4 regions of the Paraburkholderia sp. Ac-20342 genome follow, and region 1 is predicted to be linked to each of the others. Evidence: riboswitches for the same ligand, from Rfam matches in the RefSeq annotation. Region 1 holds a riboswitch; each other region holds the start of a gene.
What was found. Region 1 has a riboswitch for cobalamin ahead of G3N58_RS00775 (TonB-dependent receptor). Riboswitches for the same ligand answer to the same signal wherever they lie in the genome.
Positions count from the first base shown of each region.

Region 2: it holds a riboswitch for cobalamin, as region 1 does, so the genes downstream of both, G3N58_RS03695 (cobalamin biosynthesis protein) here and G3N58_RS00775 (TonB-dependent receptor) in region 1, are expected to answer to the same signal.
Region 3: it holds a riboswitch for cobalamin, as region 1 does, so the genes downstream of both, G3N58_RS32270 (CbtB-domain containing protein) here and G3N58_RS00775 (TonB-dependent receptor) in region 1, are expected to answer to the same signal.
Region 4: it holds a riboswitch for cobalamin, as region 1 does, so the genes downstream of both, G3N58_RS30645 (HoxN/HupN/NixA family nickel/cobalt transporter) here and G3N58_RS00775 (TonB-dependent receptor) in region 1, are expected to answer to the same signal.

Region 1 is NZ_JAAGPQ010000001.1:186,490-193,828, reverse strand. It holds gene G3N58_RS00780 (iron ABC transporter permease) at 1-698, opposite strand, end outside; gene G3N58_RS00775 (TonB-dependent receptor) at 726-2,726, opposite strand; cobalamin riboswitch at 2,816-3,076, opposite strand; gene G3N58_RS00770 (ATPase) at 3,285-3,644, shown strand; gene G3N58_RS00765 (cell division protein ZapA) at 3,641-3,955, shown strand; RNA gene ssrS (6S RNA) at 4,133-4,314, shown strand; gene G3N58_RS00755 (EVE domain-containing protein) at 4,446-4,904, shown strand; gene G3N58_RS00750 (SIMPL domain-containing protein) at 5,167-5,895, shown strand; gene lgt (prolipoprotein diacylglyceryl transferase) at 6,101-7,006, opposite strand; gene G3N58_RS00740 (LysR family transcriptional regulator) at 7,043-7,339, opposite strand, start outside.
Region 2 is NZ_JAAGPQ010000005.1:141,999-149,337, reverse strand. It holds gene cobN (cobaltochelatase subunit CobN) at 1-2,132, opposite strand, end outside; gene cobW (cobalamin biosynthesis protein CobW) at 2,139-3,257, opposite strand; cobalamin riboswitch at 3,378-3,658, opposite strand; cobalamin riboswitch at 3,738-3,978, shown strand; gene G3N58_RS03695 (cobalamin biosynthesis protein) at 4,222-4,794, shown strand; gene cobO (cob(I)yrinic acid a,c-diamide adenosyltransferase) at 4,791-5,393, shown strand; gene G3N58_RS03685 (cobyrinate a,c-diamide synthase) at 5,397-6,722, shown strand; gene bluB (5,6-dimethylbenzimidazole synthase) at 6,706-7,339, shown strand, end outside.
Region 3 is NZ_JAAGPQ010000143.1:4,945-12,283, forward strand. It holds gene G3N58_RS32240 (efflux transporter outer membrane subunit) at 1-764, opposite strand, end outside; gene G3N58_RS32245 (HlyD family secretion protein) at 761-1,768, opposite strand; gene G3N58_RS32250 (DUF1656 domain-containing protein) at 1,765-1,974, opposite strand; gene G3N58_RS32255 (FUSC family protein) at 2,026-4,128, opposite strand; gene G3N58_RS32260 (MarR family transcriptional regulator) at 4,135-4,860, opposite strand; gene G3N58_RS32265 (histidine phosphatase family protein) at 5,059-5,688, opposite strand; cobalamin riboswitch at 5,745-5,888, shown strand; gene G3N58_RS32270 (CbtB-domain containing protein) at 5,931-6,152, shown strand; gene G3N58_RS32275 (CbtA family protein) at 6,164-6,904, shown strand; partial or broken gene G3N58_RS32280 (hypothetical protein) at 7,118-7,339, opposite strand, start outside.
Region 4 is NZ_JAAGPQ010000119.1:4,031-11,369, forward strand. It holds gene G3N58_RS30630 (sensor histidine kinase) at 1-1,489, opposite strand, end outside; gene G3N58_RS30635 (ammonium transporter) at 1,937-3,124, shown strand; fluoride riboswitch at 3,164-3,225, shown strand; gene crcB (fluoride efflux transporter CrcB) at 3,301-3,681, shown strand; cobalamin riboswitch at 3,826-3,964, shown strand; gene G3N58_RS30645 (HoxN/HupN/NixA family nickel/cobalt transporter) at 3,998-5,059, shown strand; gene G3N58_RS30650 (IclR family transcriptional regulator) at 5,511-6,347, shown strand; gene G3N58_RS30655 (MdtA/MuxA family multidrug efflux RND transporter periplasmic adaptor subunit) at 6,804-7,339, shown strand, end outside.

The DNA of each region.
Region 1 (7,339 bases):
ACAAGCAGCGCGAGCAGCAGCGCGACGAGCGCGGTCCACGGCGGCGCGCCGCCGTTGAGGTCGCCGGTCAGCCAGAACAGCATGCCGCGCAAGCGGCTGTCGGGCGCGAGATTGAGCAGCAGCGTAATCAGCGCGCCCCACCCCGCCGCGATCACCGCACCGGTCAGGAGCACCCGCGGCGACGTGTCCTGCGGTTCGCCGCGCCATAACTCGCGCCGCGCGAGGCCAAGCACGAGCAGGATCGACACCAACGCACCGGCGAACGCACTCGCATCGACGATCCACCATGCGCCGCCCGCGATCATCGCCACGAGCGCGAACGTCGCCGCGCCGCCCGATACGCCGAGCACATACGGCTCGGCCAGCGGATTGCGCAACAGCACCTGCAGCAGCGCGCCGGCGAGCGCGAGCAACGCCCCGCACGCGAAGCCCGCGAGCGCGCGCGGCAAGCGCAACGTACGCACGATCTCGCCGGCGAGGTCGTCGGCGCGCGCGGGTCCGGCATGCCACGGCATCAACGCGGCCAGCACGCGCGATGGCGCGAGCGGCACGCTGCCGAGCGCGAGCGACGCGACCAGCACGGCCAGGGCGATGACCGCGAGTCCGAGCCAGATCGCGGCCGCGCGCCTTGCGTTCATCGTGCGCATGGTAGGCGTGACGTGGCCGGCAGCCGGCAGCGAGCCCGGCGCGCGATTCATGCGCGCGCGCTCACGCCGGTGCGTGCGTTACTGCTGCTGCCAGCCAAGCGTGACGTAGGCACCGCGTCGCGGCGAGTTATACGAGTAGGCCGTTTCATAGTCCTTGTTCAGCAGATTCTCGATTTGCGCGCTCACGTACCACGCTTTCGTGATGTTGTAGCGCGCCGACAGATTCACGATGCCGTAGCCGCCCAGATTGCCGGTGCTATCCGCGCGCGGACCGCTCACGATCCACTCGCCGCCCACGCGCCAGCCGCCGATGCTGCGATTGATCGCGAGCGAGCCGAAGCGTCGCGCGCGCCGCACGAGGTCGACGTCGTTGTCGAGATCGACGGGATTCTGCAGCGTCAGCGAGGCGCGCACGTCGGTCTTGCCGACATGCCCGCTCCACGATCCTTCGAGCCCCTGCACTTTCGCGTGCCCGACGTTCTCGGCCAGATAGATGCCGGGGATCGTCTGCACGTAATCGATCAGATTCGTATAGCGCGTCTGAAAGGCACTGACACGCACCACGCCGAGCAGGTTCGATGCGTACTGCAAACCCGCTTCGACCGAATGACTGCGCTCGGGCCGGATCGACGGATTACCGCTCAACGGATAGTACAGATCGTCGAAGCTCAGCGCGCGGAACGCGTCCGAATAGCTTGCGGTTGCCTTCCAGTGCGAGGTGATGTCGAAGCCATAGCCGAGATAGTAACTGTTCGCCCCGCCGAAATCGGAGTACTGGTCGCGCCGCACGTTAGCTTGAATCTGATTGCGGCCGAAGCGCGCGGTATAGCCCGCGAATACCGAATCGACGTGACGGTTGGGCGCCGCGAACGTATCGGAATCGAGGCTCTGATCGAGATGCTCGTAGCCGAGTTGCAGCTTCTGGTTTGCGGCCAGCGCGAAATCGTTCTGCCAGGTGTACTGGCGATTGTCGGTATCGAAGCGGCCGTTGTCGATGCCGTTGGTATTCGACACGCTGCGGTCGTCGCCCTCGGCAACCGTGAAATGCGTGGTCCACCAGTCGGTCAGCTTGCCGTTCGCGAACACCGAGAGCTGGCGCACCTTGCTATAGAGGTTGTTCAGATCGGTCGGCTCGCCATAGGCGTTGTCGTAGCTGTTGTTGCCGTTCGACTGGAAATAGGTGACGCCGGCGTCCCACCTGTCGCTGAACTTGTGACGCAGCGATGCCGAGAGGCTCTCGTTCAGATTGCCGTTCGCGTTCGGATTCGCGCCGGGCGCTTGCAGCGGATCGAGCGAGGAAAAGCCATCGGTTTTGGTGCGCGCGAGCGAGATGCTGAAGGTCGTGCGGCCGTCCTGATCGAGCGCGCCATTGACGCCGACGGTTTGCGTCTGCGTGTGATAACTGCCGTAGCCCAGCGAAAAATTGAAGCGCGGCGGATGATCGCCGCCATCTTTCGTGAACACCTGCACGACGCCGCCAATCGCACCCGAGCCGTACAACGCCGAGACATTGCCGTTCACGACCTCGACGTGATCGACCTGGTCGAGCGGAATCTGCGCGAGTTGCGCGGAACCGAGGCTCACCGAATCGACGCGCACGCCGTCGATCAGCACCAGCGATTGCGTCGACGACGCGCCGCGCAAAAAGAGGCTCGTCGTCGAACCGGGGCCACCTGTACGCGAGATTTGCGCGCCGGGCGCGAGTTGCAGCAGGCCGGGCAGATCGGTCGCGGTCGTGTCGGCAATGTCCTGCTGATCGAACAGCGTGGTCGGCGGGATCGTATCGGCGAGTGCCTGCGGTCCGCGTTCGGCGGTCACGACGACTGGCGAGAGTACGGTGGCCGGCGGGTTCGCGCGGGGGTTCGCATCGGCATCGGTATTCGCATCGGCGGACGCGCTCGAAGCTGAAGCCGATGATGCGGCCGACGAAGCAGCCGGCGAAGCAACGGGCGATGCAACATCGGCCGGCACGGAAGACGCCGCCGACGCGGCAGCCGTGGTCCCGGCAGTCTGCGCATGCACGACGGGCGGCAGACCCGCGAACGCGAGCAGCGCCGCGCGGGCGAAGGGGGACAGCATGGGTGAGAGTCCTGTGGATAGCGTGCGCAGCCCGCTTCCCCGCAGGCCGCCGCGTAACGAGGCGCCCCCGATGTTTAACGTTTTCGCGGGGGACGTCCTCTCCCTCTGGCCGGTATCCGGGCTGCGACACATCGGCCCCGCCTTCCCACGCGTGACGCGCAGTGACACACTTGCAGGTTCAGCTTCGACCTGCAATCAGGACCGACCTGCATGACGAGATGCGGTCGCTTACCGTTGCGGGGGCAGCGCAGGTTCGCGCGTGCCGGTGTCGAACCCCGCGCGCGCCCTGCTTCCCGTTTAACTGCGCGCGCCGAAAAGCGTGCGCGGGCACCAGAGTGCGGCCAGTTTAGGAGCGCCCCCGGCGAGCGTCAAGAAAGGTCAATCCCTGCGCGAGCCGTGCCGTTGAGTGCAGGTTATTGTCCGATCGACGAGCGGTTTTTCATCTTATGGTCGGGAAAATGCTTGCATAAAGCCAAGTTGTTACGTCTCGAAACGAGACAATTGTCGGAACCTGTAACATTCCGCGCTAAAATGCGAGGTCTTTAGAGGACGCAGCACATGCTCACCGAACTCGAATCACTCTCCCAGAACATCGGCAAGCTGATTGCGATCAGCCAGCGCCACCACGAAGCGCGGCTCGCGCTCGAAGAACAACTCGCGCACACGCGTGCCGAAGTCGAAGCCACGCATGCGGAACTCGCGCAATTGCGCGGGGAGCGCGATGCCCTGCAGGCGGAACGCGATGCGCTCTCCGCCAAGATCGACGACGCTCAGGTGCGCCTGAATGCGATTCTCGAGAAATTGCCGCGTGCCCGCGCGAGCAGCGAACCGGATAACCAGCTCGATCTGCTCGACTCCGCTCAACCCGAACCCGAGGAAGCGGAAAGCGACGTGAGCCGCCACGGAGAAAACGCATGACCACCAAGCAGATCGAAGTATCGATTCTCGACGTACCGTATCGTCTCGCCTGCTCGCCGGAAACCGAAGCCGCCCTGCTCGAAGCGGTCGCACGCGTCGATGCGGAAATGAAGAAAATCCGCAACGGCAGCAACGTGCGCGGCACGGATCGCATTGCCGTCATGGCCGCGCTGTCGCTGGCATCGGAACTGCTTAAGCTGCAAAACAGCGTGCGACACGGAGAAGCATTTCCCGCTGAAGAAATCCGGCGTACAATGCAGCAAATGAACGAACAGCTCGGTACTGTGATTGAACAGTACAGCTTGCAGTAAGCGGTCACAGCCGGCTTCGAACCCAATGTCGAACCGGTCGTGAATTCAACGAAGTAGCTTGAAACGCAGTACTTTTTTGCAAAGCGGGTGTGCGGTGTCGGTGAAGCACATGAGCACCTCTCGCAAGCGTTTGAGTTCTTCTGTTAAAGTTTGAACTGCTGTAGCTTCATCGGTTTAGCTTCCCTGCCTGGTTCGCCAAGGTCATATATTCCTTGAACCAATGCCATGTGCACGGTTGCGGAAATTTGTAGCACGGGCGTGCGCGTCACTCTGTCTGATGTACCCGAAGTGTTGCTAACTGCGACCAATTCTGAACCCCCGGTTCAGGATGCCGGCCTAGCGGCTAAGGCGGGGACCTTATCTGGAACGGCATCGTACTTCGGTTCGATGCCGTTTTTCTTTGGGCTGCGTTTTCCGGTGCTGCTTTCAGGTGCTTTTTGCAGGCGCCGGTTCGCGCGCGTCGTTCAATCCCTCACGTTCAATTCGATTCATGCGCTACTGGCTGATGAAGTCCGAACCGGACGAAGCAAGCATCGACGATCTCGCCAACGCACCGCATCGCACGTTGCCGTGGACCGGCGTGCGCAACTATCAGGCACGCAATTTCATGCGCGACACCATGCAGATCGGCGACGGCGTGCTCTTCTATCATTCGAGCTGCCCCGAGCCCGGCATCGCGGGCATCGCGGAAGTGTCGTCCACCGCGTATCCGGACCCGACCCAGTTCGATAACAAGAGTCCGTACTACGACGCGAAGTCGTCGCAGGAAACGCCGCGCTGGATGCTCGTCGACGTCGTGTTCAAAAAGAAGATTCCGCTGATTCCGCTTGCTGCGCTGCGCGAGCATGCCGAGTTGCAGGACATGCGTGTGCTCGCCAAAGGCAACCGTCTGTCGATCACGCCGGTGACCGAAGCCGAATGGCGTTTCATCACAAAACAGCTTGTTTAAGGGCATATCCGGCGTTCGTTCGTGACTTATGACGAACGGGTGAACGCACCGTGTTGTTCTCCGCATGGCGGATAACGCCGAATTAGGGAACCAAGACAACGCGAGCCGCGCCTAATGATCGGACACGCGTGTTGCAGGGCTCATTGAAGGGCTTCGCCTGGCCGGCGAGCCAGCCCGTCGCGAAAGCGAACCCGCAACCCCTACGCCATCACATGTCACTTGTGTCACACGTGCACAACCTGTTCATACAAGGAGTTCAACAATGACGAAACAAGCCGCACGGGCCCTCGCACTCGCTCTCGCCTGCACCGCGCCTGTCGCGCTCGCGCTGACCCCGACCCTCGCGCGCGCGCAAAGCGTCATGCCGCAGCCCGCGGGCGTGCTGTCGCTCAATGCGCAGGCGAGCGCGGAAGTCCCGCAGGACGTCGTCGACATCACATTGTTTTACGAGCAGGAAGCGAGCGATCCGTCCTCGCTCACGGCCACGCTGAACGAGCGCGCCGACGCCGCCTTGCAGAAGGCGCGCGGCGTCAGCGGCGTAACGGCGCGCACGGGCGCATTCTCGATCTTCCCGTCCACCGATCGCGATGGCCACATTTCGACGTGGCGCGGCCGCGCCGAAGTCGTGCTCGAATCCCGCGACTTCGGTTCGGCATCGAAGCTCGCGGGACAGATGGCATCGATCATGCAGGTCGGCAACGTGAGTTTCTCGCTGTCGCCGGAAGCGCAGCGTGCCGCCGAGCAGAAGCTCACCGGCGAGGCGATCCGATCGTTCCGCGAACAGGCCGCTTCGTCGGCGCAGGCATTCGGCTTTAATGGCTATTCGATCCGCGAGGTCAATGTGAATCACGGCGGCGTCATGCCGCGCCCGGTCATGATGATGAGCGCGCGTGCCATGGGCGCCGAAGCGAAGAGCGTGGCGCCGATGCCGCTCGAAGGCGGCACGTCGACGGTGACGGTCAACGTGTCGGGATCGGTGCAGATGAAGTAACGCGCGCGCGGGAACGCAAACGCGCAAACACACATACCTGCAAATAGAAACGCCACGGCATGTCTTCATGCCGTGGCGTTTCTATTTGCAGGTCCTGAAAACTCTAAAGGTTCTAAAGACCCACCGCGCCAACCGCCACGCTGCCCGACAAGACAAGGCAAACCGTGGCGCGCGGCTCGACGGATCAACCGCATCGACCCAAGGCTCAGCTCGCGCTCACCGCCTGCGCCGACTCGCGGCGCCCGCGTCGATAGGCCCACACCATCAGGCCGATGCCCGCGAGAATCATCGGCAGCGACAGCCATTGCCCCATCGACAGACCCATTGCGAGCAGGCCAAGGAAATCGTCCGGCTCGCGTGCGAACTCGACCGTAAAGCGTGCGAGGCCATAGCCGATCAGGAACATCGCGGAAATCGCGCCGAGCGGCTTCGGCTTGCGCGAGAAGAAGATCAGCACGAAGAACAGCGCCACGCCTTCGAGCGCGATCTCGTACAGTTCCGACGGATGCCGCGGCAGCATGTGATATTGCGCGAACACTTCGTTCAGATGCCATTGCGCGGCCAGTTGCGGATGCGCGGTGAGCCATGCGGCATCGTCGGGCGCGGCGCCCGGAAACAGCATTGCCCACGGCGAAGCCGGATCGGTCACGCGGCCCCACAGCTCGCCGTTGATGAAGTTGCCGAGGCGCCCCGCCGCGAGGCCCGTGGGCACCATCGGCGCAACGAAGTCGGTGACTTGCAGCCACGAGCGCTTGCGCTGATACGCGAACAGGATCATCGCGAGCGTGACGCCGAGAAAGCCGCCGTGAAACGACATGCCGCCTTCCCACACCTTGAAGATGTCGAGCGGATGCGCGAAGTAGAAGCTCGCCTTGTAGAACAGCACGTAGCCGAGCCGGCCGCCGAGGATCGTACCGAGCACGCCGTAGAACAGCATGTCGTCGATATCCTTCGCGCTCCAGCCCTGCGCGGCGACGTACGGCAAACGCAGCCGCAGCCGGCCGACGACGATCGCCGCGATGAACGCGACGAGGTACATCAGGCCATACCAGCGCACGGCGAGCGGCCCCAGATGAATGGCGACGGGGTCGAAATTGGGGTGAATAAGCATCGTGTGGTTATGGGCAGTTCAGGTTCAGGAATGCTTCTACAGCAGAGGTTTTACAGCAGCGTCGCCGCGCTCGGCGCGCGGCGCGACCGTCGCGGCATGCGCGCGCACGATCTCGATGAAGCCCGCGAGCACCGGACTCACCTCGTCCGTACGCCAGACGAGACCCGTTTCGATTGCGGGCACCGACTCGGACAGCGGCCGGTACACGACGCCCGTGCGCCGCAGGTTACGCAACGATTGCGGCACCAGTGCGACGCCCATGCCGGCCGACACGAGGCTGACGATGGTCTGCATCTGGATCGCCTCCTGGCCGATCCGGGGAGCGAGACCCGC
Region 2 (7,339 bases), on a different contig from region 1:
TCGCGCCGCTGCACGCCGGCCGGCGATTGCCCGAACGTATGCAGACCATCGCGAATCTGCGCTTCCTTCAGTTCGCACAACCACGCATCGACGCGCGTAAGCAGCGCGTCTTCATCATACTGGCCATTCGGCGCGGCGAGGCTCAGTTCCTCGTGCAGGCGGTGCTCGACGATCGTCGCGAGAATCGTGCGGCGCAGCAGCTTCGCGCGGCGCGGATCGACCATCAGCGCTTCGTAGTATTCGTCGACCTGGCGTTCGAGGTCCTGCAGCGGTCCATAGTTTTCGGCGCGCGTGAGCGGCGGCATCAGATGATCGACGATGACCGCCTGCGTGCGCCGCTTGGCCTGGCTGCCCTCGCCCGGATCGTTGACGATGAACGGATACAGATGCGGCATCGGCCCGAGAATCAGATCGGGCCAGCACGCCTCGCTCAGCGCGACGCTCTTGCCGGGCAACCATTCGAGGTTGCCGTGCTTGCCGACGTGCACGACCGCGTCGATGCCGAACTGCCGGCGCAGCCAGAAATAGAACGCGAGATACGCATGCGGCGGCACGAGTTCGGCATCGTGATAGCTCGCGTAATCGCCCTGCTCGCGCGAACGCGCCGGCTGAATGCCGACGAATACGTGCCCGCAGCGCCAGCCCGCGATCATGAAGCGCCCGCGCCGCAGCGTCGGGTCCTGCTCGGGCGGGCCCCAGCGCGCGTTCAACGCATCGCGCACGCTCGCCGGCAGCGCGTTGAAATGCGCGAGATAGTCGTCGAGTGCAAGGCTTTGCAAGGCCGGACGCAGATCGCGCACAACGGGATCGTTGGTCACGCCTTCGGTGAGTTTCTGCAACAACGCAGCGCCGTTTTCGGGCAATTCGCCAACACGATAGCCCTCGCCGCGCAGCATCGACAGAATGCCGACCACCGAAGCCGGCGTATCGAGCCCGACGCCATTGCCGATGCGCCCTTCGCTCATCGGATAGTTCGCGAGAATCAGCGCGAGCTTCTTGTCCGCATTGTCGAGCGAACGTAGACGGCACCAGCGGCGGCTCAGTTCGGCGAGAAAACGCACGCGTTCGAGGTCGGGCTGATAGCGGACCACGTCGACCTCGGTATGCGGACAACGATAGGCGAGCCCCTTGAAGCTGATCGCACGCGTGATGATGCGGCCGTCCACTTCCGGCAGCGCGATATGCATTGCGATGTCGCGCGAATTGAGGCCGTGATTGTCCTTGAGCCAGTCCTCGCGATTGCCGCCGCTCAGGATCACCTGCAACACCGGCGCGTCGCCGGCCAGCGCGAGCGGCTCGGGGTCGTCGATCGCGGACGCGGCGAACGCGGTCGTATTGAGCACGAGTGCAGCATCGTGCTGCGCGCACAGCGACTGCACGACTTCGCGGCTCACCGCATCTTTCAGCGACGTGATCGCGAGCGGCAGCGGATTGAGCCCTTGCGCTTCGAGCGCGTCGATCAGCGCATCGAACACCGCGGTATTGGCAGCCTGCAGATGCGCCTTGTAGAACAGAATCGCGACCACAGGCGCGTCCTGGCGCCAGCGCGCCTGCCAGTCGGCGATGGTCGGCGTGTCGTGCGCGGGATGATAGAGCGACGCGGCCGGCAACGCGCGCGGCGGCTCGGGCTCGCGTCCCCAATCGAGCGCGCGATAGGCGATGCAGCGCAGGAACGCCTCGGCATTCTGCGGGCCGCCCTCGCGCAGATAACGCCACAACTGATGGCACAACTCGGCGCTCGCGGTACTGCGCGCGAGCAGGTTCGGGTCTTCCTGCAAATCGCCGGAAAACATCGCAAGCGTTTGCTGCCTGCGCTGCGCGAGCGCGACGACCTGCTCGATGCCGTACGGCCAGTAAGCCTCGCCGCCGAGATGATCGACCACGACGACGCGTGCATGCTGCAACACGTCGTCGAGATAGAAATCGACCGACGCCGGCTGCCGCAAATAGGTGACGTTGGCGAGCCGCAGGCTCGGGAAGCCGTCGCCGAGACGCGGAACCACGCTCGCGAGCAGCGACAGCGTGGTGTCGGCGGAACTGAGCACGACGATATCGGCAGGCTGCTGATCGATACGGATCACGCCCTGCGTATCGTCGACGAAACCGCCCGGCGTCGTGCGTAGCAGATGCATGAGCGCTTACGCCTGGTGTGCGGCAACGCTCGCGGGCGCACTAGCGGCGGCGTCGAGTGCCGCGTCGAACGCGCGTTGCAGCGTGGCCTGATCGAGGTCTTCGCCGATCAGCACGAAACGGCTGCCGGCGTGCGCGCCGCCGTCATTTTCGCCGGCCTGCCAGCGCCGGTCGAAATAGCTGTCGAAGCGCCGCCCCACGCCCTGAATCACGAGGCGCATCGCCGCGCCCGGCAACGCGGCAAAGCCCTTCACGCGATAAATCGTGTGGCCTTCGACAAGCGTCTGCAATGCGGCGATCGCCGCGTCGCGCGACGACACGCGCGCTTCCACGACGACCGAATCGAATTCGTCGTGGTGGTGGTCGGGATCGTCGGCGGAACCGTGATGATCGTGGCGCAGGTGGATCGTCTCTTCCGAAGCCGCTTCGAGCCCGAGCAGCGTGTGCAGATCGAGCTGGCCCTGCTGCGCGCGCACGATCTTCACCTGCGGCGGAATCTCCCCGCGAATCAGCGCTTCGACCGCGCGCTGCTGCGCATCGTCGACGAGGTCGGTCTTGTTCAGGATCACGAGATCGGCCGCGGACAACTGATCTTCGAACAGCTCGTGCAGCGGCGATTCGTGATCGAGATTCGGATCGGCCTTGCGCTGCGCATCGACGGCGACCGGGTTCGCGGCAAACTGGCCGCTCGCGGCAGCCGGACCATCGACGACGGTCACGACCGCGTCGACCGTGAAGCTGCTCTTGATCTGCGGCCAGTTGAACGCCTGCACGAGCGGCTTCGGCAATGCGAGACCCGAGGTTTCGATCAGCACGTGATCGATTTCGCCGCGGCGCTCGACGAGCTTTTCCATCACCGGAAAAAACTCTTCCTGCACGGTGCAGCAGAGGCAACCGTTCGCGAGTTCATACAATTGCCCTTCGGTTTCGACGCCGTTTTCATCGCAGCCGATGCCGCAACCCTTGAGGATCTCCCCGTCGATGCCGAGTTCGCCGAACTCGTTGACGATCACCGCGATGCGCTTGCCGCCCGCATGCTGAAGAATGTGCCGCAGCAGCGTGGTTTTGCCGCTGCCGAGAAAGCCCGTGATGATCGTGACGGGGATCTTGCGCAATTGAGTTTGCATCGTGAGGTTCATCCGAAGGCGTTGCGCCGCGCATGCCGGAACGAGCGCCGGCGTTGCCGCGACAACGGAAAACAGAAAGCGGAAAGTGAGGTCGTGAACGCGACGCCGCATCCCCGTGGCGTCCGTCCTGCATCTTCGGGCCGGTATCCGGGCTGGCGAAAGCGCCGCTTCCCCTTCCCGGCCGAGTGGTTTCTCGACCAGTGGTGATATGCCGACGCAGCCTTGCGCGTGGACATCGAAGCCGGCTCCGCGGTGGCCGGCCATGCAGCCGATACCGCTTTTCGCTTACCGTTGCGGGGACAGCACAGGTTGGCCCGTTCCAGAGCAGGTGGGCTCCCTGTTTCCCGTTTAACTGCACGCGCATGGATGCGCGCGCGAGCACCAGAAGTGCGTGCGAGTGTAGGCCCACGGCCATGCGCAGTCAAGGAAAGGACACCGCGTGAAGCGCCGCGCGCGCTTATCCGGCGGGGCGCCATGTGCTATCGTATGCGCGCGTTTGGTGCCCGCACATGCGCTCGCGTGTGCAGTTAAACGGGAAACAGGCAGCGCGTCATGCGTTCAATCTGTGCTGTCCCCGCAACGGTAAGCGACCTGCGACGCGAGCGCCGTTCCGGCCGCGTCGCACATGCGTTTTTCGCGCCACTGTCCGACGAATCCGGACGGGAAGGCAAAGCGCGTGAGGCCGCCAGCCCGGATACCGGCCAGACGCGGAGGCGGCGCCGCGTTCATCGCTGCGTTGCCGGCCGCCGGAATCCGCGGGGAACGGATGTGATGGCGTTCAAGCATGGCCGCGCCGCGCGTGGCGTTTTTCCACGGGGTTTTCGCCGCAAAAACGCAACGCGCCGCGCGATGGTCCAAGCCCGGATTCGCAGTACCGCATGACCTCGATCTTCCTTGCCGCGTGCGCCCTTGCAGGCAGCCGCCCTTTTTCCATTACCGCGAGGCGTTTGCCTTGCATGCCGCGATGACGCGCGCCTCGCTCGCCAGCGCCGGGCACGAGGCCTCTTGCGCTGACGCGAATGCCGAAGCCAAAGCCGATGCCGCTCGACACACCGGACGCCCGGGCAAGACGCTCGGCGTCGGCATCGGCTGTCGCCTCGGCAGTTCGGCGCAACAGATCGAAGCGGCGGTGCGCGCCGCGCTCGGCTCGCACGCGTGCGTCGCTTCTTTCGAACAGATTCACGCCGTCGCCACGCTCGACGCCAAAGCCCATGAAGCGGGCCTGCGCGAATTCTGCGCGCGTCATGCGCTGCCGTTGCAGGTGTTCAGCCGCGAGCAGATCGCCGCGGTGCCGGTCGCCACGCCGTCGCTGGCCGCGCAAACGCATCTCGGCGTCGATGGCGTTTGCGAACCCTGCGCGCTGCTCGCGGCGCAGACCCTGGCGGCTGCGTCAGCCGCTGCATCGCCCACACAGCCCGCGCGCCTGCTCGTACCCAAGACCGTGCACGACGGCGTTACCGTCGCGATCGCCTCGGCCAGCAGCGACGCCGACACCGCTCCAACCCAACCCGACACTCCCCAACAGGACCTTCGATGAAAACCGATCCCGAATCGCATCAACGCATGACCGAACGCCGCCGCGAGGGCCATGAAAAGAAACAGGCCGCCGCGACCGTCGAGAAAGGCCTGCTGATCGTCAACACCGGCACCGGCAAGGGCAAGAGCACGGCCGCGTTCGGCATGGCCGTGCGCGTGCTCGGCCACGGCATGCGCCTTGGCGTCGTGCAGTTCATCAAGGGCGCGCTGCATACCTCGGAGCGCGACTTTCTCGGCGCGATCGCACACTGCGATTTCGTCACGATGGGCGACGGCTACACCTGGAACACCCAGAACCGCGACGCCGACATCGCCACCGCGCGCAAGGGCTGGGACGAGGCGTGCCGGATGATCGAAAGCGGCGACTATCAGATGGTGATCCTCGACGAACTGAACACCGTGCTCAAGTACGAATACCTGCCGCTCGACGAAGTGCTGTCGGTCATCAACGCGCGCGCGCCGATGCTGCACGTCGTCGTGACCGGCCGCCATGCGCCGGACGCGCTGATCGAAGCCGCCGATCTCGTCACCGAAATGCGCGCGATCAAGCATCCGTATCGCGAGCAGGGCGTGAAGGCGCAGCGCGGCGTGGAGTTCTGAGCGATGCCGTCAGCGCCCGAAGCGACGCGCCGCCCGGCCTGTCCCGCGCTCTTTATCAGCGCGCCCGCCTCGGGCCAGGGCAAGACCACGATCACGGCGGGGCTCGCGCGCCTGCACCGGCGGCTCGGACGGCGCGTGCGCGTGTTCAAGACCGGCCCGGACTTTCTCGACCCGATGATCCTCGCGCGCGCGAGCGGCGCGCCGGTGCTGTCGCTCGATCTGTGGATGGTCGGTGAAACCCCGTGCCGCAACCTGCTCGCGCAAGCGGCGGCCGAGGCCGATCTGATCCTGATCGAAGGCGTGATGGGCCTGTTCGACGGCACGCCGAGCAGCGCCGATCTCGCCGCGACGTTCGGCGTGCCGGTGCTCGCGGTGATCTCCGCGCAGGCGATGGCGCAGACCTTCGGCGCGCTCGCGTTCGGGCTCGCGCGCTTTCGGCCCGAACTGCCGTTTCATGGCGTGCTCGCGAATCGCGTCGGCTCGGCGCGCCACGCGCAGATGCTGCAGGAAGCGCTGCCGCCCGAATTGCACTGGTGCGGGCACATCGCCGCGAGCGACGAAATCACGCTGCCCGACCGGCACCTTGGCCTGCACCAGGCAAACGAAATCGACGACCTCGACGCGCGCCTCGAGCGCGCGGCCGATACGCTCGCGGCGACCGCGCTCGCCGAATTGCCGCCGGCCGTCGACTTCGGTACGCCCGCGCCCGACGTCCTGCCGCGCCTGCTCGAAGGCAAGCGGATCGCGATAGCGCGCGACGCCGCGTTCTCGTTCATCTATCCGGCCAACGTCGCGCTGCTCGAAGCGCTCGGCGCACAAGTGCACGACTTCTCGCCGCTCGCCGACGAAGCCCTGCCCGACGACATCGACGCGCTCTATCTGCCGGGCGGCTATCCCGAACTGCACGCGGCGACGCTGGCCGGCAACGCGCGCAGCGCCGCGTCGATCCGCGCGCACGTCGCGGCGGGCAAGCCCGTGGTCGCCGAATGCGGCGGCATGCTCTATCTGCTCGACCGGCTGACCGACGCGCACGGCACGAGCACGCCCATGCTCGGCCTCGTGCCCGGTCACGCGACGCTGCAAAAGCGCTTCGCCGCGCTCGGCATGCAGCAGATCGACAGCCTGCACGGCCCGCTGACCGGCCACACGTTCCACTACTCGAAGCTCAGCACGCCGCTCGCGCCGCTGTGCTTCGCCACACGCGCGCACAGCGACGCCGCCGGCGAGGCGGTTTATCGCGTGGGCCCGATTGTGGCAACCTATATGCACGCCTACTGGCCTTCCAACCCGGCCTTCACGGCCGCCCTGTTCCATGGCGCAGCCTTTTGACGATTCCGAGCGCGACGCGGTATATCGCGCGATTTACGAACGCCGCGACATGCGCCACTTCGTGGCCGATCCGGTCGATCCCGCCGTGCTGCGGCGTCTGCTCGACGCCGCGCATCACGCGCCGAGCGTCGGCTTCATGCAGCCGTGGCGCATCGCGCGCATTACCGATTCAACCCTGCGCACGGCCCTGCACGACATCGTCGAGCGCGAACGGCTCGCCACCGCCGACGCGCTCGGCAAGCGCCGCGACGAGTTCATGAAGCTCAAGGTGGAGGGCATGCTCGAATGCGCGGAACTGCTCGTGATCGCGCTGATGGACGGGCGCGAGCGGCACGTGTTCGGACGCCGCACGTTGCCGGAGATGGACCTTGCCTCGGTTGCGTGCGCGATCCAGAACATGTGGCTCGCCGCGCGCGCGGAAGGGCTCGGGCTCGGCTGGGTGTCACTGTTCGACGTCGAGGCGGTGCGCGAGCTGCTGCGCATGCCCGCGGGCGCGCGGCCGGTCGCGATTCTGTGCCTCGGCCACGTCGACCGGTTTTACAGCGAGCCGATGCTCGAAACCGAGCGCTGGGCGAGCCGTCTGCCGCTTGCCGATTGCGTGTTCGAAAACTGCTGGC
Region 3 (7,339 bases), on a different contig from region 1:
TCGGCCGCGAGGTTGTCGACCTGGGTCTGACCGCGCGTGACGTCGGTCTGATTGCCGCGGCCCGCGTCGCGCAGACGGCGCGACACGTCCACACGCTGCTTCTGCAACGCGAGCGATTGCTGGGCGATGCGCAACTCCTCGGCCGCCGAGCATTGCTCGACGTACGAGCGCACGACGTCGGCGACCACGGTGATGCGCGCGAGGTCGCCCGCGGCTTCGACGGCTTCGGTGTCCGCCGCGGACGCTTCGACGCCGCGGCGCAGCTTGCCGAACAGATCGATTTCGTACGAGATGCTGATGCCGAGGTCGGCTTCGTTGGCGACCGGCAGTTTCTCGAAGAGCAGGTATTGCTCGGCCGATTCCTGTGCGCGTTCGACCGCTGCCGACGCCTTGCCCGAGAAGCCGCCCTGCGCCTGCGCGACGCCGAGCGCCTCGCGTGAGCGCGCGAGATTCGCGGCCGCGACGCGCAGATCGGTGTTCGACTTCAGCGCTTCGTCGATGAGGCTGTTCAGCACCGGATCGTCGTAGAGCTTCCACCAGACCGTCGGCGTGTTGAGGGTCGAGGTCAGGGTGGGGTCAGCGCCTTCGAGCGCGCCTTTGGCGAGCGGCGCGTTGACGAGCGCCTGCTTCGGCAGCGTGTAGTCGGGGCCGACGTTGATGCAGCCGTTCAGCGCGACCGCGAGCGGCAATAGCGGCAACAGCGGGAGCCATGGCCGCAGCGGCAGGCGCGGCGCCAGCGAGGATAAGGGGCGCGCGAGTTTCATTGCGACGCGCCCGACGCAGCCGCGGCCGGCGCGGCGGAACTGGCCGCCACGGCCGAACTGGCCGCCACGGCCGAACCGGGCGCCACCGGCGCGGCCGAAGCCGCCACCGCACCCGACACCGGCTGCCTTCTGACCGGCGACAGATCGCGCACCGACACCGTCGCGGTGCGGCCCGCGATCATGCGGAAGTCGGCAGGCACTTCGTCGAGCGCGACGCGCACCGGAATGCGCTGCGCGAGCCGCACCCAGCTGAACGCCGGGTTCACGTTCGGCAGCATATTCGAGCCTTGCGTGCGGTCGCGGTCCTCGATCCCGGCGACGATGCTCTGCACGTGGCCGCGCAACGGCGTCGGCTCGCCCATCACGGTGATGTCGACCGGCTGGCCGATGTCGATGCCGCGCAGCTTGGTTTCCTCGAAGTAACCGTCGACGCGGAACGAGTGCATGTCGACCACCGCCACCACCGGGCGGCCCGCCGCGACGAATTCGCCGGCGCGCGGCGCGCGGTCGTTCAGATAGCCGTCGACCGGGCTTTTGATCGTCGAGCGTTCGAGGTTCAGCTTCGCGGTGTCGATCGCGACGTCCGCGTCGGCGAGCGCGGCCTCGCCCGCATCGACGCGCGAGCGGCTTTCCTCGAGCACTTCGGCCGCGACGAGATTGCCGAGCTGGCGATTGCGCGCGTATTCGCGGCGCGCCTGGTCGAGCGTGGCGCGGCGTTGCTGCGCGGTCGCTTCGGCCTGGCGCAGCGCGAGCGCATAGCGCGCCTGATCGATCACGAACAGCACCTGGCCTTGCTTGACCTGCTGGTTGTCCGTCACCTCGACCGACGAAATCAGCCCCGAGATATCGGGTGCGACCTGGATCACGTCGGCGCGCACGTGTCCGTCGCGGGTCCACGGCGCGAACATGTAATAGGCGACCAGCTTCCACAGCACGAGCGCGGCCACGACGACGACGATCAGGGTCAGCAGGATCTGACCGAGCGAGAACCAGGTTTTTTTCACGTTATTAGTCTGTGCGAAACGACGACGACAAGGCCCAGCACCAGCACATAGATGCCGAGATCGAAGATGGAGCGATGCCACACGAAGCGGTAAAAGCCGACGTACGCGAGCACCGTGCGGATGACGAGGTTGATCAGGTAGGCGATCAGCATCAGCACCAGCACGGACGGCACGAACACGCCGAAGATATCGATTTCACCGATCATCGCGGGAACTGGAAAAGAGTGGGAACGGGCTGCCGGAAGCGGAGGCGCGCATCATGCGGAAGCCTCCGGTTCGGTCGGCGTCGGCTTCGTGAGCGTGGCCGGAAACAGCGAAAGACGCAAGCCGACGAGCGCGTGCAGCGCGTCGCGCAACTGGCGCGCCGAGGTCGGCGAGGTTTCGGTCGGCGCGGCGGCATTCGCGAGCCCTTGCGCGGTGACGCGCGCGACCGCCGCGTCGATCGACACCATGAGGCTCTGCGGCACCGGCTCGCGGCGGCGCCGCTCGACGCAGCTCTCGTAGTAACTGCGTACGCCGTCGAGAACGTGCTCGATCGCGCCCGGCACTTCGCCGCCGAGCTTGCGCGTGGCGCGGCGCAGATCGATCGCGTTGAACGCGATGCGCAGATCGCGGAAGCTTTCGATCGACGGATGACGGTGCTCGTCGGTCGCGGCGAGGCGCGGGATCAGTTGCATCAGACGGTCGAGCATGCGTGCGGCGAGATTGCGCGGGTCTTCGATCGGCGTCGTCGACGCGGTCAGTGCGACGTCGGCCCAGTTCGAGCGCAGCAGGCGCGAAGCCGCGAATTCGGCGCCGAACGGACGCGTCACGCGGGTCCACAGATACGCGTAGAGCAGGCCGGCGAGGCCCGCGAGATTGGCGTTCACGAAGGTGAGAAAGTTAGCCTCGTAGGCGCCCTGAATGCTGATGAAGGTCGCCGTGTTCACCGCGACGAGCACCGTGACCATGTTGAACTGCGGGCGCGGAATCAGCGTGCCGACGAGGATGAACGGCCCGGCGAACAGGATCACGAGCATCGGGAAGTCGTGCACGTGCGGCAGCACCGCGAACAGATAGACGCCCGCCGCGAGCACGCTGACCGCGGTCGCGAGGAAGAAGCGGAACACCATCGGCGCGGGTTCGTCGAGCGCGGCGAAGAAGCAGCAGGCCACCGCCGCGAGCGTCACCGCGCTGGCGCCGTCGTTCCAGCCTGAGCCGATCCACAGGCTGCACGCGAGAATCACCGCGAGGCCCGCGGACACGGTCGCGAACAGCATGATGCCGCGGTCGTAGAAACGCTCGGTGCCGCCGAGCCGCCAATGACGGAAGTGCGGCCGCCACGAACCTTCGTCGCGCGCGATGATGATGCGCAGCGAGCGGCAGTCCTGCCATACGTCGATGACCTGCCTCAGACGCCATAGCGCGTTCGAGAGCAGCGCGCCGTCCCAGTGCGCGAGCGCGGCCGCGGGTGGACGCAGCGCCGCGATGCGCTCGCGCAGCGCGTTGGCGGTTTCGTCCGGGTGATAGCCCTTGCTCGGCGCGGGCAGCGGCTGGTTGAACCACTTGATGACGTCTTTGAGCAGCGCGTCGAGTCCTTCGGGCCAGCTGTGCTGGCCGTTGTGGTAGAGCGCGAGCAGCGGGTCGGCGAGCGAGGACATGATCGGCAGCAGCAACTGCATGCGTCCGCGCAGTTCGTGTGCGCGCGCGAGGATGTCGGGCCGCGTGTGATCGTAGGCGAGCTGGCTCAGCAGCAGTTCCAGACCGTTGATCGTGCTCGCGAGCCGCTGCCGCGCGCCCGAAATCGCCGCGCTCGCGATGCGGCCCGACAGCGTTTCGGTCGCGTAGAACGCGGCGTCGCGAAACCATGCGTCGGTGCGCTCGATGATGGTCGGCGCGAGCCGGCTCGGAAACAGCGCACTGCCGACGATGCTCGCGCAGACGATGCCGACGAGGATTTCCTCGGTCCGGCTGACCGCGAGATCGAACACGCCGGTGGGATTCGTCACCGAAGGCAGCGCGATGATCGGCATCGTGTAGGCCGCGAGCATGAACACGTAGCTGCGCGCGGTGCGGTCCGATACCGCGAGGTAGAGCATCGTGCCGGTCCAGAGCGCGACGACCACGCTGAACAGATACGGCGATTCGACGAACGGCGGCACGAGCAGCACCGCGCCCGCCGCGCCGAGCGCAGTGCCGAGCGCGCGATAGAGTGCCTTCGAGCGGGTCGCGCCGACGAACGGGTTCGACACGATATAGACGGTGGCCATCGCCCAGTACGGCCGCGGCAACTGGAACGCGAGTCCGATGTAGAGCGCGAGCATTGCCGCGAAGAACGTCTTGACCGAGAACAGCCAGTCGCGAAAGGAAGGGTAGGCCATAGACCGTTACGCGGACCCGGCGTTGTGTGGCGCCGTTGCGCGGACGCCGCGTTTGGTGGACTTGCGTGCCTTGACCGTACCGTGCGCCTTGCCGGCGCCTGGGGCCGCGCTCTTGCCGGTCTTGCCGAGTTTGACGGCGAGGGGTTCGCGCCGCGCGGGTTCGCGTTTGAGCGGCGACGTGGTGCGCTTGGACGCGGCGCGTTCGAGCGGCGCGCGGGTGCCCGCTGCAGGTCCGGCCGTTGTGCCGCGTTGCGGCGGCTCGGGCTTCGCCGCCGCTTCGGCGTCGAGCTCGGCGCGGCCGCTGGCATCCGTCGTGAACGCATCGAGCACGCGCAGCGTGGCTTCGAGATCGTCGCGCGACAGGCCCTTGAGCGCCTGGGCGCGCAACGTGACCAGCTCCTCTTCCATCTTCGCGGTGACGGCGCGGCCTTCGTCGGTGAGCGCGACGGTTTTGGCGCGGCGGTCCTCGGGATCTTCCTCGCGGCGCATCAGGCCCGCTGCGCATAACTGATCGAGCAGCCGCACGAGCGAAGGGCCTTCGATGCCGATGTGATCGGCGAGCGTAACCTGGCGCACTGCCGAACCGAGCCGGCTCGCGGTCAGAAGCGGGGTCGCGCACGCTTCGGAGACGTTGAAGGCCGCCAGCACGCCATGACTCGTGCGCCGCCACTTTCTGGCGGCGACGACCAGCGTGCTGCTGACGGTGCGGCGCAGGGTATCAAGATTCGGCATGGCAGGTATTGTATTTCCTTGATATTCGTTAGCAAACTATTGAATCGGAAATTCGCGCCGTGCCGGGAGAGTCTGCGGCGCGAATGCGACAGTCGCGTTAAACGGAGGGGGACGGGACGTGTTTCCGATGGTGTCGGATGCGGCGGCGGGGCTGCCAGCAGGGGAGCGAAGCCGTATGTTTCGCATGCCGCGTTCGCGTCAGCGAGTGGCGGCTGGCCACCATGTCCAGCCGCGCCGCGAGTGGCGCAATTCGACGACCGACAGCGGAGCGATCTCGATGCGAGGAAATACCTGTGCGGATGCGCCGAGCGCATGCACGATGGCGGCTTGCAGCAGCGGCGCGTGCGTGATGGCGAGCACCGTGTGTGTTTGCGGCGATACGGCTGGCGGTGCCGGGTTTGCCGCGTTGCATGTCGATGCCGATGTCGTGGGTCCGTCCGGTGCGTCGAGCCATGCGCCGATCCGTTGCACGAGCTGGCTGAACGATTCGCCGCCGGGCGGCGCGGTGTCGGCGTCGCGAGTCCACGCGGCGAGTTGCAAGGGCGCTTCATTGGCGAGATCCGCGAGGCGCTGGCCGCGCCAGTCGCCGTAGTCGATATCCGCTAGCGCTGCGGCGGGTGTGGCGTTCAGGCCGAGCGCCGCAGCCGTATCGCGCGCGCAGGCAGCCGGGCTCGTGAAGACGCGAGCCTCGTGCGCAAGTGCCAGACGGGCGCGCGCCGCTTGCGCTTCGGCGGTGCCGCGCGCGTCGAGCGGGTCGTCGGAAGGGAAGCGGCCCGCGCGTTGCGAGGCCGTCGCCGCGTGGCTTATCAGTAGCAGTCGCGTATCCATTCTGTGCTTTCCCGATGCTGCCGTTTGTCCACGCGAGCTTGCAAACGTGGCCGAAGCTTTCATGAAGGCAGAAGTTTAGCGCGTAGAATAAGGGCTCCGCGAAGCACGGAAGCCGGTGAGAGCCCGGCGCGGTCGCGCCACTGTAATCGGTTTGCAAGCAAGAGCCGAAAGCCAGACCTGTGCTTCGCACCATTCCTATGTCATCGACTTTCGGGGCGCGTTACCCCCAGGAGATATCCATCATGGCCGAAGCCGTTTTCGATCCCGCCGCGCAACCTGCGGCCGAGCCTACTCCGATTCCTTTGCGCGAACTGCTGCCGTGGGTGGTATTCGGCGGTTTGCTGCTGTTGCTCGCGCTTTATTTTGTTGGTGCGGAAGAGGGGGCTACTTCGCTGGTCCCCGGCATGTACGTGCATGAGTTCGTGCACGACGGCCGCCATCTGCTTGGCTTTCCCTGCCACTAACGGAGTCCGACATGGTTGGCAAATTACTGGTGCGCGGGATGCTCGCGGGCATCGTCGCGGGCTTGCTCACATTCAGCTTCGCGAGACTCGCGGGTGAGCCGCAGGTCGATCAGGCTATTTCATTCGAAGAAAAAGCGGCGGCCGCACGCGGCGAAGCTCCCGAGCCCGAACTCGTGAGCCGCGAAACGCAGGCGGGTCTCGGTCTGCTGACCGGCGTCGTGACGTATGGTGCGGCGTTCGGTGGTTTGTTCTCGCTTGTGTTTGCGTATGCCTATGGACGGGCGGGTGCATTGAGCATGCGCGCGTTGTCCGCATGGCTCGCGCTCGGCGCCTTCATCGCGCTCGTGATCGTGCCGAATATCAAGTATCCGGCGAATCCGCCATCGGTCGGCGATCCCGAGACGATCGGCATGCGCACGGGGCTGTTCTTCCTGATGATCGCCATTTCGCTCGTGACGATGGTGTTTGCGCTGAAGGTGCGCCGCCGCGCGGTTGCGAAGCTCGGCGCGTGGAATGGCTCGATCGTGGCAGGCCTGGTGTTCGTCGCGATCATCGCGGCCGTGCAGTTGTCGATGCCGGTCATCAATGAAGTGCCCGCCGCTTTCCCGGCCGTGCTGCTGTGGAAGTTCCGCGTCGTCGCGATCGGCATGCAGGTGATCATGTGGGCGACGATCGGGTTGCTGTTTGGCGCGCTGGTCGAGCGCAGTGCATTCATGCGTACGAATGCGCGCGTAACGATGAGGTCGGCCTGAGATTGAAGGCAATGCATGACCGCGAAAGCGGTCATGCTTCGCGCGCAACGCGCAAGAATGGTTTTACTTCAATGACTTGGCGTAATTGTGGAGTGGTTATCCACAGGCTTGCGAACATTTTCTGTGGAAAAGCTCCTCAGGTCGCTTTTCGCCAATTACCTAATCTTCTAATCCATGTTCTTCGCTTCTCCCGGTGCAAATTAAATCGGATGGCTAACTAATTCGAATTCGATGCCATGGTGCTCGATTTTTAAGCTCTTCGATTTTTTTAAAAGAAATTGTGAGAAGGGTCTTGACGTGATGCGGGGCGGTCAGCATAATCTCGTTTCTCTGCTGCAGACGCAGCGACGCGAACGAAGCGGTGCCGGGTGGTGTTGGGCATGGTTGAGTGAGCGGACTGATCTTTAAAAACCAACAGCCGATAAGTGTGGGCGC
Region 4 (7,339 bases), on a different contig from region 1:
GCACGAGCGCGAGGCCGATGCCCTCGCCGGCCGTCGCGTTGCCGTGCAGACGCTGGAACGCGTTGAACAGACGCGGCAGCGCGACCGCCGGAATCCCGAGGCCGTTGTCGCGCACGTAGAAGATACGCAGCGACTGCACGCCGGGCGGCGCCGGCGTCGTGCCGATTTCGATGCGGCCTTCGCGCGCCGGCGCCAGATAGTTGACCGCATTGCCGACGAGGTTCGCGAAAATCTGTTCGAGCGCGGTCGGATCGCCCCACACCGCCGGCAATTCGCCGAGCGTCACGCGCGCGCGCCGCGCGCGGATCGAGCCCTGCATCGCATCGACGACGCGCTGCACGATGTCGCGCACGTCGACCTTCTGGCGCCGGTATTCGACGCGGCCGACGCGCGAAAGCCGCAGCAGCGCGTCGATGATGTGCGACGAGCGCAGCACGGCCGTCTGCAGATAATGCAGCGCCTCGCCGACGTCCTCGTCGATCACGCGCTCGATGCGTTGCCGCGCGCCGGCCGTGAGCGTCGATTCGCGCACCGCCGCGCGCAGTTCGTCGCAGGCGCGGATCAGTTCCTTCGAAAAGCCCTGCAGGTTCACGAGCGGCGCGCGCAGATCGTGCGACACGCTGTAGATGAACATCTCGTTTTCCTGGGTCTGCTGCCGCAGCGTCTCGTTGATGCGCGCGAGTTCGGCCGCGCGGCGCTCGAGGTCCGCATGAAAGCGCGCCTCGATGCGCTCGGCTTCGAGCAGACGGCGGCTCGTCTCGTGCAAGGTCAGGTCGAGCCGCGCGATCTCGTCGCGGCCTGCGCCGATCGGCGCAAGCGGCTCGTTGCTGGCGAGGCGCCCGGCGTTGTCGGAAAGCTGCGCGAGCCGGCCGCGCACGCCGCGCGTGAACAGCCACACGGCCATCGCGACGAACAGCAGCGAGCCGAACGCGGCCGCGACGATCAGCGATTGCTGACGGTCGCGCGCGGCATCGGCGGCATTCGAGCGCAGCATGTCGAGGCGCCGCTCCTCGGCCTGGAACGCGGTCACCTGCAGACGAAAATGGTCGAGCACGTCGGCCTGGGCGAGATCGTGGAAGCGCGCGAGAATGTCGGCGCGGCGCCCCGCGTGCATCAGGTCCTCGATCCGGTCCGACCATTGGCGATACGCCTGCACCGCCTGGCGCACCTCGACCACGCGCTCGACCTGCGCCGGATTGTCGGCGACCAGCTCGGCCAGTTGATCGATGCGCCGGTCCACGTCGACCCATACCGCGACCGGCGTCGTGAAGCGGACGTCGTTGGCAAGCACGGCGCCGCGCAGCGCGACCGATTCCGACAGCACCGGGTCGAGAATCGCGGTGCTCTGGCGCAGCACTTCCTCGCTGTGCATTGCCCAGCGCTCGGCTCGCGCCGTATCGGCCTGCGCCTTCACGAGTCCGGAGAGCAGCGCCAGTTCGAGAACGGCGGGAATCGCGATCAGCAACAGGCCTTTAGTGGTCAGTCTCATGCGTACGCATTGGTGGGAATGGCCGGCGGATCGTGCACGGAATCGGCACATTATGTCGGCGTTTGCGCGGGAAGACAAAGCGGGCCGCAGGCCGGGCCGCACGGGAAGCCGGCGCGAACGCGACGCGAGACACGCCGCCCGGCTGTCGGGCGCCGTATGCGCCGCATACACCGCAGGCGCCTCATGCGTCAGGAATCCAGATAAAACTGTAATAGAAATCGAAGATTATGCCCCCGGCTGGATCATTCCCGCCGCCATCCGGCGCGCATGCACTTTTTTTGTGCCTGTTGTCGCTATTCAGGTGCAAAGTCCAGCCCACGCGGCACGGTGCGAAATCGTGTGCAAGTCCATCCCGGTGCCTGCTTGCACCGCACCGGCGCCGCCGGCACAACTTTGGCCCACTTCTTGCTCACATAGCGCACTTTTTGGCATAAGCGGGACACATCGATGGAAAGTCTGAAATACGGCGCCGACACCGAGTTTCTTCTGCTCGGCGCCGCCATGGTGCTGGCGATGCACGCGGGCTTCGCGTTCCTGGAACTCGGCACGGTGCGCAAGAAGAATCAGGTCAATGCGCTCGTCAAGATCCTCGTGGATTTCGCCGTCTCGACGATCGCGTATTTCTTCATCGGCTACACGATCGCGTACGGCGTGCAGTTTTTCGGCAGCGCCGCGTCGCTCGCCGAGCACAACGGCTACGGGCTCGTGCGCTTCTTCTTCCTGCTGACGTTCGCCGCCGCGATTCCGGCGATCGTCTCGGGCGGCATCGCCGAGCGCTCGAAATTCAACCCGCAGCTGTTCGCGACGTTCGTGCTGGTCGGCTTCGTCTATCCGTTCTTCGAAGGCATCGCGTGGAATAACCGCTTCGGCATTCAGGACTGGCTCACGCAGGCGTTCGGCGCACCGTTCCACGACTTCGCGGGCTCGGTCGTCGTGCACGCGTTCGGCGGCTGGGTCGCGTTGCCGGCCGTGCTGCTGCTCGGCGCGCGCCACGGCCGTTATCACCGCGACGGCGGCATCGCCGCGCATCCGCCCTCGAACATTCCGTTTCTCGCGCTCGGCGCATGGGTGCTGACGGTCGGCTGGTTCGGCTTTAACGTGATGAGCGCGCAGACGCTCGACAAGATCAGCGGCCTCGTCGCGGTCAACTCGCTGATGGCGATGGTCGGCGGCACGCTGAGCGCCTGGTTCGCCGGCCGCAACGACCCCGGCTTCACGTACAACGGCCCGCTCGCCGGACTCGTCGCGGTATGCGCGGGCTCCGACCTCATGCACCCGCTCGGCGCGCTGGTGACGGGCGGCATCGCCGGCGTGCTGTTCGTCTATATGTTCACCTGCGTGCAGAACCGCTGGCGCATCGACGACGTGCTCGGCGTATGGCCGCTGCACGGCCTGTGCGGCGCGTGGGGCGGCATCGCGGCCGGCATCTTCGGGATGCGCGCGCTGGGCGGCATGGGTGGCGTGTCGCTCGGCGCGCAGGTGCTCGGCACGCTCGGCGGCATCGTCGTGGCGGTGCTCGGCGGCACGCTCGTGTATGGCGTGATCCGCATGACCGTGGGCCTGAGGCTCGATCAGGAAGAGGAATACAACGGCGCGGATCTGTCGATCCACAAGATTTCGGCGACGCCGGAGTGAGCCGGGGTGCGCGTACAAATGCGCACACCGATGTTAGACTGCGCGGCTGGAGATGGCATTCTCCCTTAACCGCCCTTGGGGCTGATGATGCCTGCTACGCCCGGTCATGCGGACGCGGCATCGTCTCGCCCGCATGAACCGGTTTGTCGACACACTCCGGTTTCCGATCCTCTTCCATGTATTGGTCCTTTCTCGCTGTCGCCATCGGCGGCGCACTCGGCTCGCTGTTTCGCTGGTTCCTCGGCATTCGCCTGAACGGCCTGTTTAGCGGACTGCCGCTCGGCACGCTGGCCGCCAACGTGATCGCCGGCTACATCATCGGCGTGGCGGTCGCGGGCTTCGCGCGCGTGCCGCAACTCGCGCCGGAATGGCGGCTCTTCGTCATCACCGGTTTGATGGGTGGTCTCTCAACGTTCTCGACCTTCTCCGCCGAAGTCGTGCAACGCCTGCAGGACGGACGGCTCGGCTGGGCTGCCGGCGAAGTCGCGATTCACGTCAGCGCCTCGCTCGCGATGACGATCCTCGGCATCGCAACGGTGTCGCTGCTGTCGCGCTGAGCAGCCGGCTCGACACCCGCGCAGTACTCGCGTGCGGACATGCGTGCCGCCGCCCGAAAAACCCAACCGGGAGCGAAACCGGAACCCGTTCGACGGTCTCGCCGACTCTCGCGGCCGGCGCAGAAATCGACTTTTCAGTATCGGCGATGTATAAGCCCACAGGGCCTACGCCTCAACACGGACACAGCGGGAAGCCGGTGAGATTCCGGCGCGGTCGCGCCACTGTATCGGGGGAACCTGTTTCACCCCGGAGTCAGACCTCGCTATGTCGTCTTTTCCCAACCTGCACGGAACGCGCAATTCCTGGAGATTCAACATGCTTGATCGACTCGCCGAGATTTTCAACGATTCGGATTCGAGAGTCCGCAGCAAATTATTCGGCATCTACGGCGTGCTGATCGCCATCAACCTGCTCGCGTGGGTGTGGGCGATCGTGGCGTTCCACCACTATCCGGTGCTGCTCGGCACCGCGCTGCTCGCGTACGGATTCGGCCTGCGCCATGCCGTCGACGCCGACCACATCGCCGCCATCGACAACGTGACGCGCAAGCTCATGCAGGAACGCAAGCGGCCCGTTGCCGTGGGCTTCTTTTTCTCGCTCGGCCATTCGAGCGTCGTCGTGCTCGCGTCGGTCGCGGTGGCGCTCGCGACCACCGCGATCCAGGGCCGCTTCGACAACTACAGGGAGATCGGCGGCATCGTCAGCACGGCCGTGTCGTCCTTTTTCCTGTTCGCGCTCGCGCTGATGAACTTCCTGATTCTGCGCGGCATCTACCGCGCGTGGCGCCACGTGCGCAATGGCGGCGCCTATGTCGACGACGACTTCGACATGCTGCTCGCGAATCGAGGCTTCATCGCGCGCCTGTTCCGGCCGCTCTTCCGGCTCGTGACGCGTAGCTGGCACATGTATCCGATCGGCTTTCTGTTCGGCCTCGGCTTCGACACCGCCACGGAAATCGGCCTGCTCGGCATCGCGGCGACGCAGGCGGCCAAGGGGCTCTCGCCGTGGGCGATCATGGTGTTTCCGGTGCTGTTCAGTGCGGGCATGTCGCTCGTCGACACGCTCGACGGCCACCTGATGCTCGGCGCCTACAGCTGGGCGTACGAAAGGCCGCTGCGCAAGATCTACTACAACATGACGATCACGCTCGTCTCGATCGCGGTCGCGCTCGTGATCGGCGGCATCGAGGCGCTCGGCCTTCTCGCGGATCAGCTGAACCTGAAAGGCGGCATCTGGGACGCGATCGGCGCGCTCAACGATAACTTCGGCATGCTCGGCTACATCATCATCGGCATCTTCGCGCTCAGCTGGCTCGTGTCGGCGGCGATCTATCGCGTGAAGCGTTTCGACGAGGTGCAGACCAACCCGCAGGTCTGAGCGTACGAGAGCGGAAAGAAAGCGGAAAAGAAAAAAAGGCGTCACGTTGCCGTGACGCCTTAAAAGTTCTAGCCATTCCGAGGGCCGTGCTAGAACCTGAGAGACGGTATTAAAGCAAAAGCAGCGGGGGTTAAAAGCGGTGCCGCAGTGCCTGAAAGCATTCGCCGCCGAGCCCCTTGCATTCCCGCGCGATACGGGCAACGGGAACGATACGGCCGGCAACCTTTCTGGAAGATTCCATCTTTCGAAATAATGTTCCATTTTTTATGATTATGCTGACTAAGTCAAGCAAAATCCGAATCCAGGTCGTTCCGGCAACTTTTTCCGATAGAATCGATTTGTCACAAACAAAACTGAACTGGTGCCACGGCTGGAAGATGCCCGCCGTCTTCCGTAGACCGGCCGTCGACTGGGGACGAACTCAGAATCTGAAATACAGTTCCAAAAAACCATGAAACGACCTACTCCGATCCCGAGCGCAGCGGTCGTCGCCAGAGACCGGGACGGCTCGGGCGACGAAGTCACCGCCCTCGCTCGCGGCCTGACCGTGCTGCGCTCGATTGCCGCCGCGAACGCGCCGCTGAGCAATCGCGAACTCGCCGAACTCACCGGCATTCCGAAGCCAACGGTCTCGCGCATCACGGCGACGCTGGTCAGCGCCGGCTTCCTGCTGCGGCTGCCCGACAGCGAACGCTTCGTGCTGACTTCGTCGGTGCTGGAGCTGAGCAACGGCTTTCTGCGCAATTTCGACATCCGCGCCCGCGCACGGCCTTTCCTGATCGAACTCGCCGAGCGCACCGCCCTCTCGGTGCATCTGGCCGTGCGCGACCGCTTCGACATGGTCGTAATCGACACGATCCGGCCGCGCTCGGCGGTGCTCGTGTCGCGGCTCGAAATCGGCTCGCGCATGAGCCTGACGCGCACCGCGGTCGGCCGCGCCTATCTGGTGGCGCTCGAGCAGCCGGAACGCGAAGCGTTGCTTGCCGGTCTGCAGACGGCCGAAGGCAACGAATGGGGCTACATCGGCGGACGGCTCGAAAGCGCGATCGAGGACACGCTGGAGCGCGGCTTCGCGATCGCCACCGGCGAGTGGTACGACGGCCTCAATGCGATCGCGCTCGGCTTCGTCGGGCCGTCGGGCGAGCGCTATGCGGTCAATTGCGGCGGCGCGGCCGACCAGTGCCCGCGCGACTGGCTCATCTCGCATGCCGCGCCCGCGCTGCTCGAATGCATCGGCAAGATCGTGCTCGAAGTCGGCGGCACGCCGGCGCGCCGGCTCGACACCTGAGGCACCGAGACAGACACCGCGACAGGCACGGCGAAAAGCACCGCGGCCGGATGCGCCACCAGCCGGCGCACGCGGCCGACGGCGCCCGGCGAGGCGCCCCTTCACACCAGGCCAACAATTTCCCAACATCCTGTAACCTTCGTAATTAAACGAAAAATAGGCGGCTGGACTGTTACAGAGACCGCAACGTACGATCACGCATCCCGTCGCGGGATACACGCGCATCTGGCCGTTTTTGCCGTCGAAAACGGCGCCGCGCGCGCCGTGGTGATTCCGCATTGCGTTAACATCTCTGTCCCGCGCCTCGGGTAGCATCGCGTTGCGCGACGCACCCGCAACCGAACGCAACCTGACGCAACCGCAGCCGCCTGTCATGCCGTCCACGTGTCGCCGCCCTGCGGGCGCGGCAAACGCGCGAGCGGCGCACATCAAAAAGCCAGCCACCCGACCGAACCGATGGACGAACAACAAAAGCACCTGGAAAACCAGCGCCCCACCGCTTCCCAACCGTCGGCAAGCGGCGCGCAACATGGCGCGCCCGGCGCGGTAAAGCGGCATCGCGGCCGCACCATCGCACTGATCGTCGCGGTTCTGGTCATTCTCGGAGTGGTGCTATGGCGCTGGCATCCGTGGGGCGGCGCGAGCGGCGCCAGCGCCCCGACCGGCGCAAGCGGTGCGCGGGGCGGTGGCCGCTTTGGCCGCGGCGGTCCGAACGCGATGGCGAACATGGCGCAGCCGGTGCACGTCGCCACCGCCACGCAAGGCGAGATGCCGGTCGTGCTGACCGCGCTCGGCACGGTCACGCCGCTGGCTACCGTGACCGTGCTGCCGCAGCTGAGCGGCGTCCTGCAGGACGTCTATTTCAAGGAAGGCCAGATGGTCAGGAAGGGCGACGTGCTGGCCCAGATCGACCCGCGCCCGTACGAGATTTCGCTGCGCAACGCCGAGGGCACACTGGTGCGCGACGAGGCGCTGCTCGCCACCGCGCGCCT